DNA from 3 places in the Arthrobacter ginkgonis genome. Region 3 is predicted to be linked to each of the others. Evidence: riboswitches for the same ligand, from Rfam matches in the RefSeq annotation. Region 3 holds a riboswitch; each other region holds the start of a gene.

Region 1 (5,900 bases), on a different contig from region 3:
CCCGCCCGCCGCGCGGCCCTTCCACCGCTGGCGCGGGCGGGAGCCGGGCGGCAGACTGTGGCCATGAGCAACCTGACCTCCGCCGGCGGACAGGCATCACACGAGGGCGGCGGGCACCGCGGCACCGAAAACGCCCTTCACCCGTGGCGGCGCTTCGTCGCGATCGGCGACTCCTTCACCGAGGGCATCGGCGACCCGGATCCGGACAGCCCGGGCGGGCACCGGGGGTGGGCGGACCGCACCGCCGAGGAGCTGGCCCGCACCGTCCCGGATTTCGCCTACGCGAACCTAGCCGTCCGCGGCCGGCTGCTGGGGCAGATCCTCGCCGAGCAGGCCGAGGCCGCGCTGGCGCTGCGCCCGGACCTGGTCAGCGTCTTCGGTGGCGGCAACGACGTGCTGCGCCCCGGCTCGGACCCGGATGTCTTGGCGGGGAGGCTCGATGAGCTGCTGGGGATCATCTCCCGCGACGGGGCAACGGTGCTGCTCTTCACCGGCTTCGATGTGGGCCACTTTCCCGTGCTCAGCGCGGTGCGTGGCAAGACGGCCATCTACAACGAGAACATGCGCGCGGTCGCCAAGCGCCACGGCGCGGTGGTCGCGGACCTGTGGGCCGCCCGGGACCTGCGCCTGCCCGGGATGCGAACCGAGGACCGGATCCACTTCTCCCCGCTGGGCCACCATACGATCGCCGCCTTGGCGCTGGAGGCGCTGAACGTCCCGCACACGCTGAAGCCCCTGCAGGTGCGCCCGGCGATGCCGCGATCCTGGCGCACCGCACGGCACGACGACCTGGTCTGGGCGCGCACGCATCTGGCCCCCTGGGTGATCCACTGGCTGCGCCATCAGTCCGACAGCGACGGGATCTCCGCCAAGCGCCCGGCCGCCGGGCCGCTGCGGTTGCCGGGGGCAGCCGCCGGGGAGCCCGCCGCGCCCCGGACGGAGGACGACGGCGGCAGTCACCTGCCGCCGTCGTCCTCCGCTTCGGCGCCGGCCTAGGCGAAGATTTCGGCCCGGAGGGGCTCGCCGAGCTGCTCGATGTCGGTGAGGAAGCCGTCGTGGCCGATCGGCGAGGTGATGTAGTGGACGGTCTCCGTCCCGGGCAGCAGGCGGGCCAGGCGCTCGGACTGCTCGGGCCAGTAGAGGCGGTCGCTGTCCACGGCGGCGACGAAGAACCTCACGCCGGAGAGCCCGGACAGGGCGGCCTGGGCGCCGCCGCGGCCGCGGCCGACGTCGTGGGACATCAGGGCCTCGGTCAGGACGATGTAGCTGTTGGCATCGAAGCGGCCGACCAGTTTGGAGGCCTGGTGGTCCAGATAGCTTTCCACCTGGTAACGGCCGCGGTCGTAGCCGGCGGAGCCGAACGGGTCCTCGGTGTGCTGCGCCTGGCGCCCGAAGCGCACGTCCATCTCCGGTTCGGAGCGGTAGGTGATGTGTGCCAGGCGGCGGGCGATGCCGAGCCCCTGGACCGGCCCGGGCGCGGGCGTTCCGTCGGGGTCGGCGGCGCCGTAGTAGTCGCCGCCGCGGAACCCGGGGTCCAGCCGGATCGACTGGGTCTGGATCTGCGCGAACGCGATCTGCTCGGCGGTGGATTCGGCGCAGGCGGCGATGACCACGCAGTTGCGCACGCGGTCCGGGTACTCGGCGGCCCATTCGAGGGCGCGGGCCCCACCCATGGAGCCGCCGATCACGGTGTGCCACCGGCGGATTCCGAGGGCGTCGGCGAGGCGGGCCTCGACGCGGACGCCGTCGCGGATCGTGGTGAACGGGAAGCGGGAACCGAGCGGGCGCCCGGTCTCGTCGGGGGTGGACGGGCCGGTGGTGCCGTAGCAGCCGCCCAGGAGGTTCGGCGCGACGACGAAGAACCGGTCGGTGTCGATCGTCTTGCCGGGGCCCACAAAACCGTCCCACCAGCCCGCGGTGTCGCTGTCGCCGCGGGCCACGTGAGTGTCCCCGGTCAGGGCATGCTCCAGGAGGACGGCGTTGGACGCGTCCTGGTTGAGCTCGCCCCAGGTCTCGTACCCGATCACGATCTCCGGGAGGTGGCCCCCGGTCTCGAAGGTGTACGGACCTGTCCGGAATTGGCGGAGCACGCCGTCGGGCCCATGCCCGACGGCGTGCCGCCACCCGGATTGTCCGGAGGTTACGTCGAAATCGATGCTCACTTCACCGCCTGGAGGGCGGATCCCGATTCCTCGGCGGCCTTTCGGAAGCCGCCTTCGAGATCCGCAATGATGTCGTCAATGTGTTCGAGGCCCACCGCCAGGCGGACCAGGCCCGGGCTGACCCCGGCCGCTTCCCGCTCGGCCTCGGTCAGCTGGACGTGGGTGGTGGACCACGGGTGGATCACCAGGGAGCGCACGTCGCCGACGTTCGCCACGTGCGAGTGCAGCTCCAGGGCATCCACGAACGCCTGTCCCGCCGCGGCTCCGCCGTCGAGCACGAAGGCGATGATCGCGCCGGTGCCGCGCGGGCCGTACTTGCGGCCGCGCTCGAACCACGGGCTGGAAGGCAGGCCGGCGTAGGCCACCGAGCGCACCTGCGGGTGGGCCTCGAGCCATTCGGCGACCTTCTGGGCGTTGGCCACGTGGCGCTCCACCCGCAGGCTCAGGGTCTCGAGGCCCTGGCCGATCAGGAACGCGTTCAGGGGCGCCACGGAGGATCCGAAGTCACGCAGCAGGTGCACGCGGGCCTTGAGGATGTAGGAGAGGTTGGCGCCGAAGATGCCGTCCACGCCCAGGTCGCGGGCGAAGACCAGGCCGTTGTAGGACTCGTCAGGGGTGTTGAAGCCGGGGAAGCGCTCCGGGTCCTGCGCGTAGTCGAACTTGCCCGAGTCCACGATGACACCCGCGATCGCGGTGCCGTGGCCGCCGAGGTACTTGGTCGCCGAGTGCACCACGACGTCGGCGCCCCATTCGATCGGGCGGATCAGGTACGGGGTGGACAGGGTGTTGTCGACGATCAGCGGGACGCCGGCCTCGTGGGCCACGGCGCTGACGCCCTCGATGTCCAGCACGTCCTGGCGCGGATTGGAGACGACCTCGCCGAAGAACGCCTTGGTGTTCGGGCGCACGGCCGCACGCCACTGCTCCAGGTCGTCCGGGTCGGCCACGAAGGTGGTTTCGATGCCGAGCTTGCGCAGGCTGTGCTTGAGCAGATTCTGCGTCCCGCCGTACAGGCTGGGGCTGGCGACGATGTGGTCGCCGGCCTCGGCCACGTTCAGGATCGCGAAGGTGGTGGCGGCCTGGCCGGAGGCCAGCAGCAGCGCCCCGACGCCGCCCTCCAGGTCGGCGATGCGGTTCTCCACGGCCTCCTGCGTGGGGTTGCCGATGCGGGTGTAGATCGGTGCCAGCTCCTGCAGCCCGAAGCGGGCCGCCGCGCTTTCCGCGCTCGGGAACACGAAGGAGGTGGTCTGGTAGATCGGCAGTGCCCGCGCCCCGGTTGCCGCGTCGGGAACCTGCCCGGCGTGGATCTGGCGGGTTTCGAAGGACCAAGTGTTGCTAGACATGTTTCTTCCCCTCTGGCTAGGGGTCCCCCCGGGCTGCGCGGAAGCACGGACTGTGCCTCCGCCGGGGTGTGACCCGCGCTTGTCCCGTGTCCTGCTGGCACGGGGCCTGGTCTTCACCCGGGGCACCCCACCGCGAGTGGAGGGTTGCCGGCCAGCAAACCGGGGTTTAGCGCTGGCACTCATGACCTTGGTTCCAAGTCTTGCGAATCTTCCGCCGGTCCCGCAACTCCGTGTCCGCCTTTGTGACTTCCCGTGGCTCCGGCGGCGGCACCCGGCCCCAGCGCCCCGAGGCGCCGCAACCCCTTGTCAGGGGCACCTTAGGAGGACCTAAGTCGAGACGTGAATCACAAAGTGCCATGATGGGGCCATGATGAGGCTGGACCATGTTTCTTACGCTTGCGGTCCCGATGGGTTGGCCGCTACGGCCGCCCGCATCGGCGAGACCTTGGGGATCGAGTACGTAAAGGGGGGTGTCCATCCGCGCTTCGGCACTCGGAACGTCATTTTCCCGTTGCAGAACGGGCAGTACCTGGAGGTCGTCGAGGTGCTCAACCACCCGGCGTCGGACAAGGCCCCCTTCGGGCAGGCCGTGCGCGCCCGCTCCGAGCTGGGCGGCGGCTGGATGGGCTGGTGCGTCGCGGTGGACGACCTGCTGCCGTTCGAGGAGCGGCTGGGCCGCCAGGCGGTGCCGGGCAACCGCAAGTTCCCGGACGGGCGCGAACTGACCTGGCAGCAGATCGGCATCAACGGCCTGATCTCCGATCCTCAGGTCCCGTACATGCTGCGCTGGGACGACGGCACCGAGGACCTGCACCCGTCCAAGGCGCTGGATCCGGCGGGACGCATCTCCAAGATCACCATCGCCGGTTCCCGCGACCGGGTCCGGGACTGGCTGGGCCAGCCCGAGCAGTCCCCGGTGGGCGACGTCGAGGTCTCCTGGCAGTCCCCGAACGGGACCCCGGGTATCCTCTCCGTCACCTTCACCACCCCCAAGGGCGAGGTCGAGCTCTAGGCCGGGGGGCCTGCTCACCACACCACACGCACGCACCGCACCGCATAAAGGCACGACGGCGGCACCCACCCGGGTGCCGCCGTCGTTGTTCCGCTGGCGCGCCGTGCGGGGGCCCGCTTTCCCGCGCGGCACCCGCACTTACGCGTCAGGATTCCGCGCACACCCGCACTTACGCGTCACAATTCCGCGACTTCACAATTCGGCGAAGGGGACTCAGGTGCCCAGGCCGATGGCCGGGCCGAAGAGGGCGAAGCCGACGAACCCGGCCGCATCCAGCAGGGCGTGCGCGATCACCAGCGGCATCACCCGCCGGGTTTTCAGGTACACCCAGCCGAACACCAGGCCCATGACGAAGTTGCCGATGAACGGGCCCACCCCCTGGTAGAGGTGGTAGCTGCCGCGCAGCACCGCGCTGGCCAGCAGCACCTGCCAGGTCCCCCAGCCGAGGCGGGGCAGGCGCTCGAACAGGTAGCCGATCACGATCACCTCTTCGACGATCCCGTGGCGCACGGCCGAGAGCAGCAGGACCGGCACCGTCCACCAGTACGGGTCAAGCGCGGCCGGCACGATCGCCGTGGTCACGCCCAGCGCGCGCCCGGCCGCGTACACGCCCAGCGTCCCCAGCCCCATCGCCGCGAACAGCCCGAAGCCCAGCCCGGCGTCCCGCCACGGGCGGCGGGCATCGAACCCGATCCTGCGGAACGGGTTGCCGCCGGGGACCTGCCAGAGCAGGAAGAACACCAGGGCCACCGGCACCAGGGCGAAGAAGATGTCCAGCAGCTGGTAGGTCAGGTCGAAGTACTCGCGGGCACTGAGGCTGTTGTTCAGCGTGGTGGTTTGCCCGGCCAGCGGGGCGCGGGTGGCCTTGTCCAGCAGGTTCACCACCGAGTACACCGCGGACTTGCCCAGCGACAGGCCCAGCACCAGTCCGATCTCGATCCACAGGTACCGCCGCGGCTGGGACACGGACGGCGGCACCGGCCAGTCCGCGGGCGAGGGCCGGGGCACGGCGGCCTCGCCCGGACCTGCGCCGGGATTTGCCGTGGGGTCTGCGCTGCTCATGCGCCCGATCCTAGCCAACGGGCCTGTGTGTCCGCGGTGGGCCGGCCCTTCCGGGACAACTCCACCGGGACAAACGTTCCGGGACAATGGGAGGCATGGCCCGCCCACCCCTGCCCGCCGAGACCGCCCTGGCCGCGGAGATCTTCCCCGGCCCGGACTGGGCGTCAGGCACCGTCGAGGAGGGCGGGCAGTCGCACTTGGTGCTGGTGGCCCGCGGGGAGGCCGTGCTGCGCATGGCGCGCACCCCCGAGGCGGCGGCAGACCTGGGCCGCAGGAGTGCGCTGGTCGACGAGCTGGCCCCGCAGCTGCCCTACCGGCTTC
Region 2 (5,900 bases), on a different contig from region 3:
GCATCTGGACGCAGGGCGGCGCGCAGGCCGTGCCGGGCGAAGGCCGTCTCGACGCGGGCCGCGTCGGCGGCCGCGAGGCCGACCGTCGCGTTGCCGGTGCTGGTGCCGTCGATGTTCTGGATGGTGGCAGCGAGCAGGGCCGCGGGCTCGCCCAGGTCCGCCGAGACCCGCTGGAGCCAGTCGGCGGGGACGGTGCGTGAATCGTAGGTGACGTACCAGGCTCGCGAACCGGTTCCGGGCTCGGCCGGGCTCAGCTGCGGCTGCAGGGCGCGGCCCAGCGCGGAGTCGTGGTCGGTCAGCAGGTCCACCAGCCGGCCCTGCTCGATGATCCGGCCCCGGTCCAGCCGGGCCGCGGAATCGGCCACATGCAGGACGGTGTCCATCTCGTGGGTGATGAAGACGACGGCGAGGTCCAGGTCGTCGCGCAGCTGGCGCAGCAGCGACACCACCGAGCGGGTGGTTTCCGGGTCGAGTCCGGAGGTGGCCTCGTCGGAGAGCAGCACGGAGGGACGCAGCGCCAGCGCGCGGGCGATGCCGACGCGCTGGCGCTGCCCGCCGGAGAGTTCGAACGGGTAGTGGTTGGCGCGGTGGGACAGGCCGACGCGCTCCAGCAGCTCGGCCACGCGCGCCTTGGTTTCCGCCGGGGTGACGCCGAGGTATTCCAGCGGCAGCGCCACGTTCTCCGCCGCGGTGCGGCGGGAGAGCAGGCTCGCGGACTGGAAGACGGTGCCGATGCGGCGGCGGGCGACGCGGAGCCTGTGCTCGGGCAGGCCGCTGAGGTCCTCGCCGTTGACGATCACCTGCCCGGAGGTGGGCCGCTCAAGGAGGTTGATGCACTGGGCGAGCGTGCTCTTGCCGGCCCCGGAGGGCCCGACGACGGCGAGGATCTCGCCGCTGGCGACGTCGACATCGAGGTGGTCCAGGACCGTGACGGCGTCGGGGCCGCGGCCGTAGACCTTCGTGAGTTGCTTGAGACTGATCATGGGGATGCTTTCCGGAAGTGGACTGCACGGGGGATCCCGGCCCGGCGGCCCCTAGAGATGGGCAGCACAGGGCAGGGCGGTGCGGGGAAGCGAACTGCGGGCAGGGCCGCTAAGCGCGGGGCAGTTGGGTCCCTGCGTGGCGACGAAGTCGATACGAAAGGGCCGTTCCCCCGCAAAGCGCGGGGCAGCCGGGTCCCTGCGTGGCGACGAAGTCGATACGAAAGGGCCGTTCCCCCGCAAAGCGCGGGGCAGCCGGGTCCCTGCGTGGCGACGAAGTCGACACGAAAGGGTCTGCCCCGCGCGCTAGGCGGGGGACCCTTCCAGGCTGGTGGCCGGGAGCAGGTCGGTGTTGAGCTCGGTGCCGTTCTTGCGGGCCAGGTCCGCCTCCAGTTCGCGAACGATCGGCAGCACGTCGCGGCCGAAGGCGGCGACCTCCTCCTGGAAGTGGAGGTAGGCGGTCAGGAGCAGGTTCACGCCGATCTTCTTGAACTCGATGATGCGTTCGGCGATCTGTTCGGGGGTGCCGATCAGGCCGGTGCGGAACCCGTCGTTGTACTGGATGAGGTCCTCGAAGGTGGAGTCCTCCCACATGCCCTTGCCGTCCTTCGTGGACTGGCCGGCCTCCTTCACGGCGGCGGCGAAGCCCTCGACGGCGGGTCGGTGGGCCTTGGCGATGATCTCGCGCAGGGTTTCGGTGGCCTCGGCCTCGGTGTCGCGGGCGATCACGAACCCGTTGATCCCGAAGCGGGGCTTGGCGGGCGCGGTGCGGGCCCCGGAGGAGGCGGCGGCCAGCACGCCGGAGATGTTGCCCTTGAAGCCCTCCAGGTCGCGGCCGTTGGAGAAGTACCAGTCGGCCGTGCGTCCGGCCGCGGCCTGCGCGGCCGTGGAGTTTCCGCCGAAGAAGATCTCCGGGTGCGCCCGGCCCGGGATGTCCAGCGGGGCGGGGGAGAGGGTGAAGTCGGAGATGTCGTAGTGGCTGCCGTGGAAGGAGAAGTCCTTTTCGGTGAGCAGACCGCGCAGGACGGTGATGAACTCCTCGGTGCGCACGTAGCGTTCGTCGTGCTCCAGCCAGGGCAGGCCGAAGTTGGTGAATTCGTCCTTCAGCCAGCCGGAGACGATGTTCACGGCGGCGCGGCCGTTGGAGATGTGGTCGGCGGTGATCAGCCACTTGGCGAGCACCCCGGGGTGCCACATGCCCGGGTGGACCGCCGCGATGACCTTCAGCCGCTCGGTCGCCCCCAGCAGGCCCAGGGTGAACGCGGTCGCCTCGTGCTGCTTGTCCGCGCCGTAGGACGCGGCGTAGCGGGTCTGGGAGAGCGCGTACTCGAACCCGGCGTCCTCCGCGATGCGGGCCAGCTTCTTGTTGTAGTCGAAGTCCCAGCTGGTGCGCTGCTCGATGGTGGAGACCACCAGGCCCCCGGAGACGTTGGGGACCCAGTAGGCGAACTTCAGCGGCGTCTGCAGGTCGGCCGCGGCGGACACGGGGGTGTTGGTGCTCATGTTCGAATTCCTTGGGGGACGGCGCCGGACGGCGTGGGGCAGTGCGGCGGGGTGCAGGGAATCCCGGACAACGGCGGGCCGCGGCACCGGGGGGAATCCGGGGCCACCACGGCCGAAGAAAAGCTTGCGCTTTCTCCATCGTTTCTGGCGGTAGCACCTTTCCGGCGGAGTCCGGAAGGTTGCTGCGGCGTCAAAGAACCAGATCTCTCAGCCGCTCGGGATGGTCGTTCCAGTATGGGCACAAAGGGCGTAATCATCAAAGAATCTTTTTTCAAATGCTACGAAATATGGAGTTCATCGAACAATCGACAGCTGTTGCCAGAGTTTATCGACAGGTGTTGTCCTGAGCGATCGACATCTGTAGCCCTAGCCTTGGCTCCGTTCCGCGCCCCGGCCGGCACGCGCAAGGGGGGACGACGGCTCGCCGTCGTCCCCCCTTGCTGTGGTTGCCTCGCGTAGTGCGCCCCCGGGATTTTGCTACCTTCCGGGACTACTTGAGGTCCGGGTGCTCCGCGTAGACCTCCTCCAGCAGGGAGGTGTCGAAGAGGTCCTCGACCGTGAGGTCGTAGCCGGCCAGCTTGAGGATTTCCACGTTGTCCGCCATGAGCTTGTCCGACATCGTCATCAGGCCGTTGGCCTCGGTGTCCGCGGTGGAGACGAGCTTGTTCTGCTCCTCGGCCTGGCGGACCTCCTTCTGCATTTCCAGGCCCAGGTCGGACCCGTACTCCTCGACGGCCAGCCGGGCGGACTCCTCGGGGTCGGCCACGGCGTCCTTCCAGCCCTTGATCATCGCGACCAGGAAACCCTTCAGCGCCTCGCGCCGGGTCTCGATGTTCTCCTCGGTGGTGACCAGCGATTCGGCCATGAACGGCAGGCCGTTGTCCGCCAGCGGAAGGTTTTCGACGTCATGGCCGTCGAGCTCCAGGGTGAGGGATTCGTTGGTGATGTAGGCGAAGAAGCCGTCCACCTCGCCGTTGACCAGCGGCTGCGGGTCGTACTGGACCGGAATGACCGTCAGGCTGGACTTCTCGATGCCGTTGACCTCCAGCAGGGCCTCGAACAGGGTCTCGTTGACGCCGGCCTGCACGCCGATCTTCTTGCCCACCAGGTCCTGGGGGGTCTTGATCGGATTGTCGGCCAGCGAGGTGACCGTGAACGGATTCTTCTGGTACTTGGTGCCGATGATCTTCAGCGGGGCGTCGTCCTCCTGGATCACGGGAGCCACCCCGAGCGGGCTGGAGGTGCCCACCAGGGCGCCTCCGGCGAGCACCACGGTTTCGGTGGAGGTGCCGCCGGGACCGCCGGCGACCAGGTTGACCTTGCTGAAGCCAGCGTCCGCGAAGTAGCCCTTTGCGTCGGCGAAGTACTCGCCGGCGAACTCGGCGTTCTTGATCCAGGACAGGTTCATGTCCAGCGTCCCGAGGTCCGCGGCCGCGGAACCGGCGGCGGGGCTTGACGTGGTTGCGGGCGAGCCGCCACCGCAGGCGGTCAGGGCAAGAACGGCCGCCGTGCCGGCGGAGGCCAGCGAGAGGCGCAGCGTGGAACGGCGGGTGGTGACACGGGACGAAACCTTCATGCTTGGTCCTTTGCGAGTTGGATGGAAGCCCGGGGACGGAGGATCCGGGACTACCCTGCCGACGCTACGAACCGGTTGTTTCATCCGAAGATGGGAGGCGTTACTGACGCGTTAACTGGAATCCGTGCCGCGCGGCTCATGGGGCCGGGAAGCCTCGCGGGCGCGGGGCGAGGCGCAGGCCGAGGGTCATGAAACAAAAGTTTTACGCGGCCGAAACGGCACGCCTTCATGCGCTCCGTAACGTGGCCCCAGGACGGTTGCGGCAACCCGCACGTCCGGCCGGGCCGACCGCCCGGCCCGCACCATGGAAGGACCGACCATGACCACCAGCCTTGTCAGCACGCACGTGCTGGACAACGCAACCGGCGCACCTGCGGAAGGCGTCGCCGTCGTGCTCCAGACGCGCGCGGGCGACCGCCTCGCCGCCGCCGTCACGGATGCCGACGGCAGGGCCGCCGATCTCGGCCCGGCCGTGCTGGCCCCCGGCGCCTACCGGCTGGTCTTCGACACCGGCGCCTGGTTTGCGGCCCGCGGGACGGACGCGTTCTTCCCGGAGGTTGCCGTCGCGTTCACCGTCGACGACGCCGCGCACTACCACGTGCCGCTGCTGCTGAGCCCGTTCGCCTATTCGACCTACCGGGGGAGCTAGACCATGGAAAAGATCTTGGACGGGGCCGGCATCATGCAGAAGGACACCACCATCGCCTCCGGGTCCGTGGTGCTTGGCGCCAATCAGTATGGCAAGGCCGAGGTGCGCCTGGTGCGCATCGAGCGGGACACCCCGCGCCATGCGATCACCGACCTGAACGTGACCTCGCTGCTGCGGGGGGACTACGCGGACTGCTATCGCACCGGCGACAACGCCCACGTGCTGGCCACCGACACCCAAAAGAACACCATCTACGCGTTCGCCAAGGAACGCTGGAGCGCCACCGCCGAGGAATTCCTGCTGACCCTGGGCCGCCACTTCGTCGGGACCGTGCCGTGGGCCGCGGGCGGCCGGTGGGACGCCGAGCAGTTCGGCTGGGAACGCATCACCGCCGGCGGCAGTGCGCACGACCACTCCTTCGTGCGCACCGGCCAGGAGGTCCGCACCGCAGCGGTGACCATCGAGGACGGCGTGGAGCACATCGTCGCCGGGCTCAAGGACCTGGTGGTCCTCAAGTCCACCGGCAGCGAGTTCACCGGGTTCCCGCGGGACAAGTACACGACCCTTCCGGAAACCACCGACCGCATCCTCGCCACCTCCGTCACCGCCCGCTGGCGCTACGTTCCGGCCCCCGCCGGCGAACCCGCCCCGGCCGTGGACTACGACGCCACCTTCGCCGCGGTGAAGGCGCTGCTGCTGGAGACCTTCGCCGACACCCACTCCCTGTCCCTGCAGCAGACCATCTTCGCCATCGGCGAGCGGATCCTGAACGAGCTGCCGCAGTTGGCCGAGATCCGTTTCGTGATGCCCAACAAGCACCACTACCTCGCCGACCTGTCCCCGTTCGGCCTGGAGAACCCCAACGAGGTCTTCATCGCCGGGGACCGCCCCTACGGGCTCATGAACACCACCGTCACCCGCGCCGGCCAAGCCGAGGCCCCGGCCGCGTGGGAATTCCTGGGGGGATTCTGCTGATGTCCGCCATCCGCATCGCCGCCGCGAACGTCCTGGTCGAGGGCGCCTTCGTCCCGGCCGAACTGGAGATCGACGGCGGCCGCATCGCCGCGGTCCGCCGCCTTGGGGCGGCGCCCCTTCCGGGTACGACGGCGGCACCGGCCGACGTCGTCGTGCCCGCCTCCACGCTGGTACTGCCCGGCAACGTGGACACCCACGTGCACATCAACGAGCCGGG
Region 3 (5,900 bases):
TAGAGCCAGCCGTCGACGATGGCCGCGTCCCACGGGGACCGGCTCCACTCCGCAAGGGGGCCCTCCGGGACCACGTCGACGTGGCCGTTGAGGATCAGCGAGCGCCCCTCTTCCCGCTCCAGGTCTTCGAGGGCCGGGGTGTAGGTTCCCACGACGTTGGTCATGTCCGTGTAGGGGACGGCGACCGCGCCGGCGCCGGGGTACGTGGCGAGGTCCGCGGGATCGAGCTCCCAGCGGTCCATCTCCAGCCGCCGGGCGGCCATCGCTTCGTAGAGGAAGTCCTGCGCCGAGGATTCCTGGTTGCGCAGGGACGGGTGGCGGACCAGGTCCTGGGTGAAGGCGAGTTGGGCGTCGAAGTTCGCGTCGACGGCGTCGAGGATCGCGCGGGCGTGACGGGGGTCCAGGGGCATGGTGTCTTTCCTTGGGGGTTTCCGGGCCGGAGTGGAGGTCGCGGGGCGCCCCGCGCTGTGTGAATCTCCACCGGGGACCAAGCGGGCGGGGCAGCTCGGATAGGCCGACGGCGGGGTGGATAGGTCGACGGCGGGCCAACCGGCCGCCGGGTCTCCGTCAATTTTCGAGGGTCCAGGACCGCCCCGGCAATCGATGAACGCAGCCGATGCGGGCCATAGGATGTGTGGATGCACAATCCGGACGCGATGAGCCGGCGCGTGGCGCTGCTCTGCCTGGCCGACCTGGACGCCATCTCGCAGCGGTACGTGGCCGAGGTTCGGCGCCTGCCGGGCTACCTCACCACGGTGGTCGGGGACGAGGAGCTGTACCGGACGGCCCGGCAGATGCTGGGCACGGTGTTCCGGCTGATCGCCGGAGAGTCGACCGCCGAGGAACTGGCGCGGGTGTCCGCGGAGGTGGGCAGGCGCCGTGCGACCCAAGGCGTGCCGCTGGATTCGCTCCTGCGCGCGGTCCGGATGGATTTCCGCTTCCTGTGGGAGGCGATGGGCGCCTACGTGGACGACGCGGACAGGGCGGAGTTCTCCGCCGAAGTGGTGGCCATCTGGGAAACCGTGGAGACACACACCGTCAACGTCCATGCCGGCTACATGGACGAGGTGGCCCGGACCAACCGCGAGGTGGAACTGGAGCGCGCCTTCCTCCTGCGGCACCTGCTGGCCGGCACCGGCGACGCCCGGCTTCGCGCCGAGGCCGCCGACGCGCTGGGACTGCGGATCGACGGGACCTTCGTGGTGGCCGCCGGGTGCCCCGACCACGCCCGGCGCTTCCGTGACCTGATGACCGAGCACCTGCCCGGCACGCCGCTGGACACCCTGGACGGCATCGAGTTCTGCATCATCGACGCCTCGGCCGGGCTCGATCCGAAGCTGGTGGCGGCGCTTGCGGCCATGCCCGCGGGCATCTCGCCGCCGGCCCGCGGAGTGGACCAGCTGCCGGCGATGTGGACCGTGGCCTGCGAGCTGGGACGGCTGGTCGAATCGGCGGCCGCGGCCGCGACCCTCGACCGCTCCTGGGACCGGCTGATGGCGCTCCGGCTGGGACCGGTGGCCGAATCCTTTGCCCGCGAACGGCTGGCCCCGCTCGAGGGCCTGGCCCGGCACGACCGGGAGAATCTCCTGGAAGCCGTGCGGGTGTTCGCCGGGAACGGGTCCGTCACCGACACCGCAGCCGCGCTTTACTGCCACCGCAACACCGTGCTGAACCGGTTGCGCCGCTTCACGCAGCTCACCGGCCTCGATCCCGCCGTGCCGCGGCAGGCGGCCCTGATCCAGTTGGCAGTCGCCGCCGATGCGCCGCCCGGCGCGGACTAGGTTGGCGAGGACTGGGTTGGCGCGGACCAGGTTGGCGCGGTTTAGGTCACGGGAGGATGGGGCATGAGGGCGGCGGCCAGGCCCACGACGTTGGCCAACACCGCAACGGCGAGCAGCACCCACCCAGCGGTGCGGATGGGGCGCGAGCGGTCCGGGGGCTCGTGGGTGAGCCAGACGTGCCAGTCCGGGTCCTGGTGGTAGATGGTGATCGTGCTGCCCGGGGGTGCGGCGTCGCCGGTGAGCAGGCCGGAGACCGCGGTCCCGTCCGGGGCGGTCCATACGGCGCAGGGCTGGCCTTCCAGGATGCGGACCTCCGCGGGGGAGGGGCGCCAGTGGCGGTAGTGCCGGCGCAGGATCCACGCCGTCACCAGCAGGGCGATTGCGGGCACGCCAGCGGCCCAGCCGACCATCTCCAGGGCCGGACCGATCGTCTCCAGCATCTCCCGCATCAAGGCTAAGTGTAGGCGGCGAGGGTCCCGCACCGAGCGAAGCGAGGTGTGGGAGCCGCCGAAACGGTAGGCGGCGAGGGTCCCGCACCGAGCGAAGCGAGGTGTGGGAGCCGCCGAAACGGTAGGCGGCGAGGGAGCCGCTCTCAATTTGCATGCCCGTGCGTCGTTTGCGGGCGACGCGTCGTCATGCACCCGACGCAACGGCATGCACGCCGCGCTATTTAGTGCGGGCCGAAGGAAAGCGCACTTTTGTGTCGGTTTAAGACTATTCATTTCACCGCGCGGCGCGATTGGTTTGCCCGATCGAAGGAAATGCGGTCATGATTGACGTCATGGAGGCCGCAGGGCCGACACATTTCGCAACACCTACCTGCAAGACCATCCAGAGCGGCTAAGAGACCTGGCTCAGTGACGCCGCAGCAACCGCCCTTCGGGGGACGGTGCTAATGCCAGGACCGATGGAGAAGCCCTCGCCGACGAGCCTTCCGGTCCGATTCACCGCGCCGTTGCGCGCTTTTTCGGGCGGCGGGCACGGCAGCCTCTTCCTCGGGACGACCTGAGGAGGCCACATGATCAGCATCCGGGACGTCTCGACGGTCTTCACGACCGCGGGACAGAACTTCACGGCCGTGGACGCCGTGTCCCTGGAGATCCCGCGCGGGTCCATCCAGGGCATCATCGGGTTCTCCGGTGCCGGCAAGTCCACGCTGCTGCGCAACATCAACCTGCTTGAGCGTCCCACCTCCGGCAGCGTCGTCGTCGACGGCACCGACCTCACCGCGCTCGGCGACGAGGAACTGCGCCGCGAGCGCCACCAGATCGGCATGATCTTCCAGCACTTCAACCTGCTGAACAACCGCACGGCCCTGCAGAACGTGGAGCTGAGCCTGAAGTTCGCCGGCGTGGGCAAGAAGGACCGCCGCCGCCGTGCGCAGGAGGCCCTGGAGATCGTGGACCTCGCCGACAAGGCCTCGTCCTACCCGGGCCGGCTCTCCGGCGGGCAGAAGCAGCGCGTCGCGATCGCCCGCGCGCTGGCGACCGAGCCGAAGGTGCTGCTCTGCGACGAGCCGACCTCCGCCGTCGACCCGCGCACCACCGCCTCGGTGCTCCAGTACCTCTCCGACATCAACGCCCAGCTGGGCATCACCACGGTGATCGTCACCCACGAGATGAACGTCATCAAGGCCATCGCGGACAACGTGGCCGTGATGGAGGACGGCGCCCTCGTGGAGCAGTTCGACCTCGCCGAACTGGAGCGCCCCGGCTTCAGCCCGGCCACCCAGATCGGCCGCTACCTGATCAGCGACGAAATCGCCCTCGAACGCCGCCAGCGCGTCCAGCCGAAGGAGACCTCCCTTGTCTAACGTGTCCGTCGCGGCCGCCCTCCCCGCCAACGGCGCCACCGCCTTCGACCTGAACCGCGTCGTCGAACTGCTGCCGGAGATCGCCGTGGCGATGGGGCAGACCTTTGCCATGCTGCTGGTCGCCATCCCGCTGGCCGTGCTGGTCGGCACCCCGTTGGGCATCTGGCTCTACTCCATGTCCCCGGTGGGGCTCAAGCCGCGCCCGAAGCTGCACAAGGTCGTGGACGGGCTGGTGAACACCATGCGTTCGTTCCCGTTCCTGATCCTGCTGATCGCGATCATCCCGATCACCCGCTTCATCGTCGGCACCACCATCGGCACGGCCGCGGTGATCGTGCCGCTGACCATCAACGCCATCCCGTACTTCGCCCGCTTCGTCGAGCAGAACCTCACCCAGCTCGGCGGCGGCGTCGTCGAGGCGGCCCGCGCGATGGGAGCCACCCGCGGCCAGATCGTGCGCGACGTGCTGCTGGTCGAGGCCAAGCCCGCGCTGGTCGGATCGATCACCATCATGACCGTCAGCTTCATCAGCTACTCCGCCATGGCGGGCCTGGTGGGCGGCGGCGGCATCGGCGACTTCGCCATCCGCTACGGGTACTACCGCTACGAGACCGGCGTGATGTTCCTGGCGATCATCCTGATGATCGTGCTGGTCCAGGCCGTCCAAATCGGCGGCACCCGGCTGGCCCGCCGCTTCGACAAGCGCCGCTAAGCGCGGGGCAGCCGGGTCCCCTGCGCGGCACGACGCCGGCGCCCGCTGGCGCGCCCCGCCCCACCTTCCGCACCACCTTCGTCCTAGGAGCACCATGCCCACCACCGCGACCGGCCGTCCGCGCCTGCTGCTCAGCGCGTTCCTGATGAACACCACCAGCCACATCCTCGGTGGCCAGTGGCGCCATCCGGAGGCCCAGCAGCACCGCTTCAACGAGCTCTCGCTGTGGACGGACCTGGCCCGCCAGCTCGAGGACGCCAAGTTCGACGCCATGTTCTTCGCCGACGTCGTGGGCCTCTACGGCGACCACGACGGCGGGTGGGCCTCCCACGTGCGCCGCGGCCTGCAGGTGCCGGCGAACGATCCGCTGGTGCTGGCCTCCGCGCTGGCCGGGGCCACCCGGGACATCGGCATCGCGGTCACCAGCTCCGTCGTCCAGTCCGATCCCTTCCAGCTGGCCCGCCAGCTGTCCACGCTGGACCACCTCACCGGCGGCCGCGTGGCCTGGAACATCGTCACCTCCGTGCTGGAGAACGCCCACCGCAACTTCGGCGGCAACGGGCTGACCGCCCACGACGACCGCTACGACTGGGCGGATGAGTACGTGGAGGCCGCCTACAAACTGTGGGAGGGCTCCTGGGAGGACGGCGCGCTGCTGCAGGACAAGATCCGCGGCATCCACGCCGACCCGGCCCTGGTCAACAAGATCAACCACCGCGGCACGCGGTACTCGATCGACGGCCCGCACCTGGTGGCCCCCAGCCCCCAGCGCACCCCGTTCCTCTTCCAGGCCGGCTCCTCCGGGCGCGGGCGCGCCTTCGCCGCCGCCAACGCCGAGGCCACCTTCCTCTTCGCCCCCAACCCGGAGCATGTGGCCAAGAACGTCGCCGCCGTCCGCCGGCTCGCCGTCGAGGCCGGCCGCGGGGAGCGCGACGTCGCCGTGTTCGCCGGGCTGTCCTTCGTGATCGGCTCCACCGAGGCGGAGGTCGCCCGCAAGCAGGCCGAGTACGACGAGTACCTGGACCTGGACGCGATCGTCGCCCACATCGGCGGCGGCTTCGGGATCGACCTCGGCGGCCTGCCGCTGGACACCCCGCTGGGCGACGTGCGCACCGAGGGCGGGCAGGGCGTGCTGGCCGCGGTCCGCGACTCCGTGCCCGGGGGCAACCCCACCATCGGCGACCTGGCCCGCTACCGTGCCAAGAGCATGCAGGTCGCCGGGACCCCGGAGCAGATCGCGGACACGTTGGAACGCTGGCAGGACGCCGGCGTGGACGGCATCAACATCATCAACCAGATCATCCCCGGCTCCTTCACGGACTTCATCGAGGGGGTGCTTCCCGAGCTGCGCCGCCGCGGGCTCGCCCAGACCGAGTACGCCCCGGGCACGCTGCGCGAAAAGGTCTTCGGCCGCGGCCCGCTGCTGGAACCCACCCACCCGGCCGCCCGCTTCCGCGGGGCCTTCGGCGCCAATTCGGCCGCCGCCACCAACCGGTCCGCCACCGGCGTGCCGGCGGGAGCGGGACAGTGACCGCCAGCCTCCTGACCCGCCACGGGGCGCCCGTCCCCAGCGACCGCGAGCGGGAACTCTTCG

What was found. A riboswitch is a leader RNA that binds a small molecule or an ion and turns the genes downstream of it on or off. The one in region 3 is predicted to bind S-adenosylmethionine.
Region 1: another riboswitch for S-adenosylmethionine. It lies ahead of ABD912_RS16775 (bifunctional o-acetylhomoserine/o-acetylserine sulfhydrylase); the one in region 3 lies ahead of ABD912_RS02225 (methionine ABC transporter ATP-binding protein).
Region 2: another riboswitch for S-adenosylmethionine. It lies ahead of sfnG (dimethylsulfone monooxygenase SfnG); the one in region 3 lies ahead of ABD912_RS02225 (methionine ABC transporter ATP-binding protein).

Annotation. Positions count from the first base shown of each region.
Region 1 is NZ_BAABEO010000023.1:123,591-129,490, reverse strand. It holds gene ABD912_RS16785 (SGNH/GDSL hydrolase family protein) at 64-996, shown strand; gene metX (homoserine O-acetyltransferase MetX) at 993-2,156, opposite strand; gene ABD912_RS16775 (bifunctional o-acetylhomoserine/o-acetylserine sulfhydrylase) at 2,159-3,505, opposite strand; SAM riboswitch class IV at 3,576-3,692, opposite strand; gene ABD912_RS16770 (VOC family protein) at 3,873-4,517, shown strand; gene ABD912_RS16765 (CPBP family intramembrane glutamic endopeptidase) at 4,731-5,579, opposite strand; gene ABD912_RS16760 (phosphotransferase family protein) at 5,675-5,900, shown strand, end outside.
Region 2 is NZ_BAABEO010000023.1:157,869-163,768, forward strand. It holds gene ABD912_RS16930 (methionine ABC transporter ATP-binding protein) at 1-983, opposite strand, end outside; gene sfnG (dimethylsulfone monooxygenase SfnG) at 1,287-2,483, opposite strand; SAM riboswitch class I at 2,616-2,710, opposite strand; gene ABD912_RS16940 (ABC transporter substrate-binding protein) at 2,974-4,059, opposite strand; gene uraH (hydroxyisourate hydrolase) at 4,379-4,708, shown strand; gene pucL (factor-independent urate hydroxylase) at 4,712-5,683, shown strand; gene allB (allantoinase AllB) at 5,683-5,900, shown strand, end outside.
Region 3 is NZ_BAABEO010000006.1:153,850-159,749, forward strand. It holds gene ABD912_RS02210 (ArgE/DapE family deacylase) at 1-410, opposite strand, end outside; gene ABD912_RS02215 (PucR family transcriptional regulator) at 639-1,781, shown strand; gene ABD912_RS02220 (hypothetical protein) at 1,823-2,230, opposite strand; SAM riboswitch class I at 2,606-2,695, shown strand; gene ABD912_RS02225 (methionine ABC transporter ATP-binding protein) at 2,800-3,594, shown strand; gene ABD912_RS02230 (methionine ABC transporter permease) at 3,596-4,306, shown strand; gene ABD912_RS02235 (NtaA/DmoA family FMN-dependent monooxygenase) at 4,401-5,837, shown strand; gene ABD912_RS02240 (acyl-CoA dehydrogenase family protein) at 5,834-5,900, shown strand, end outside.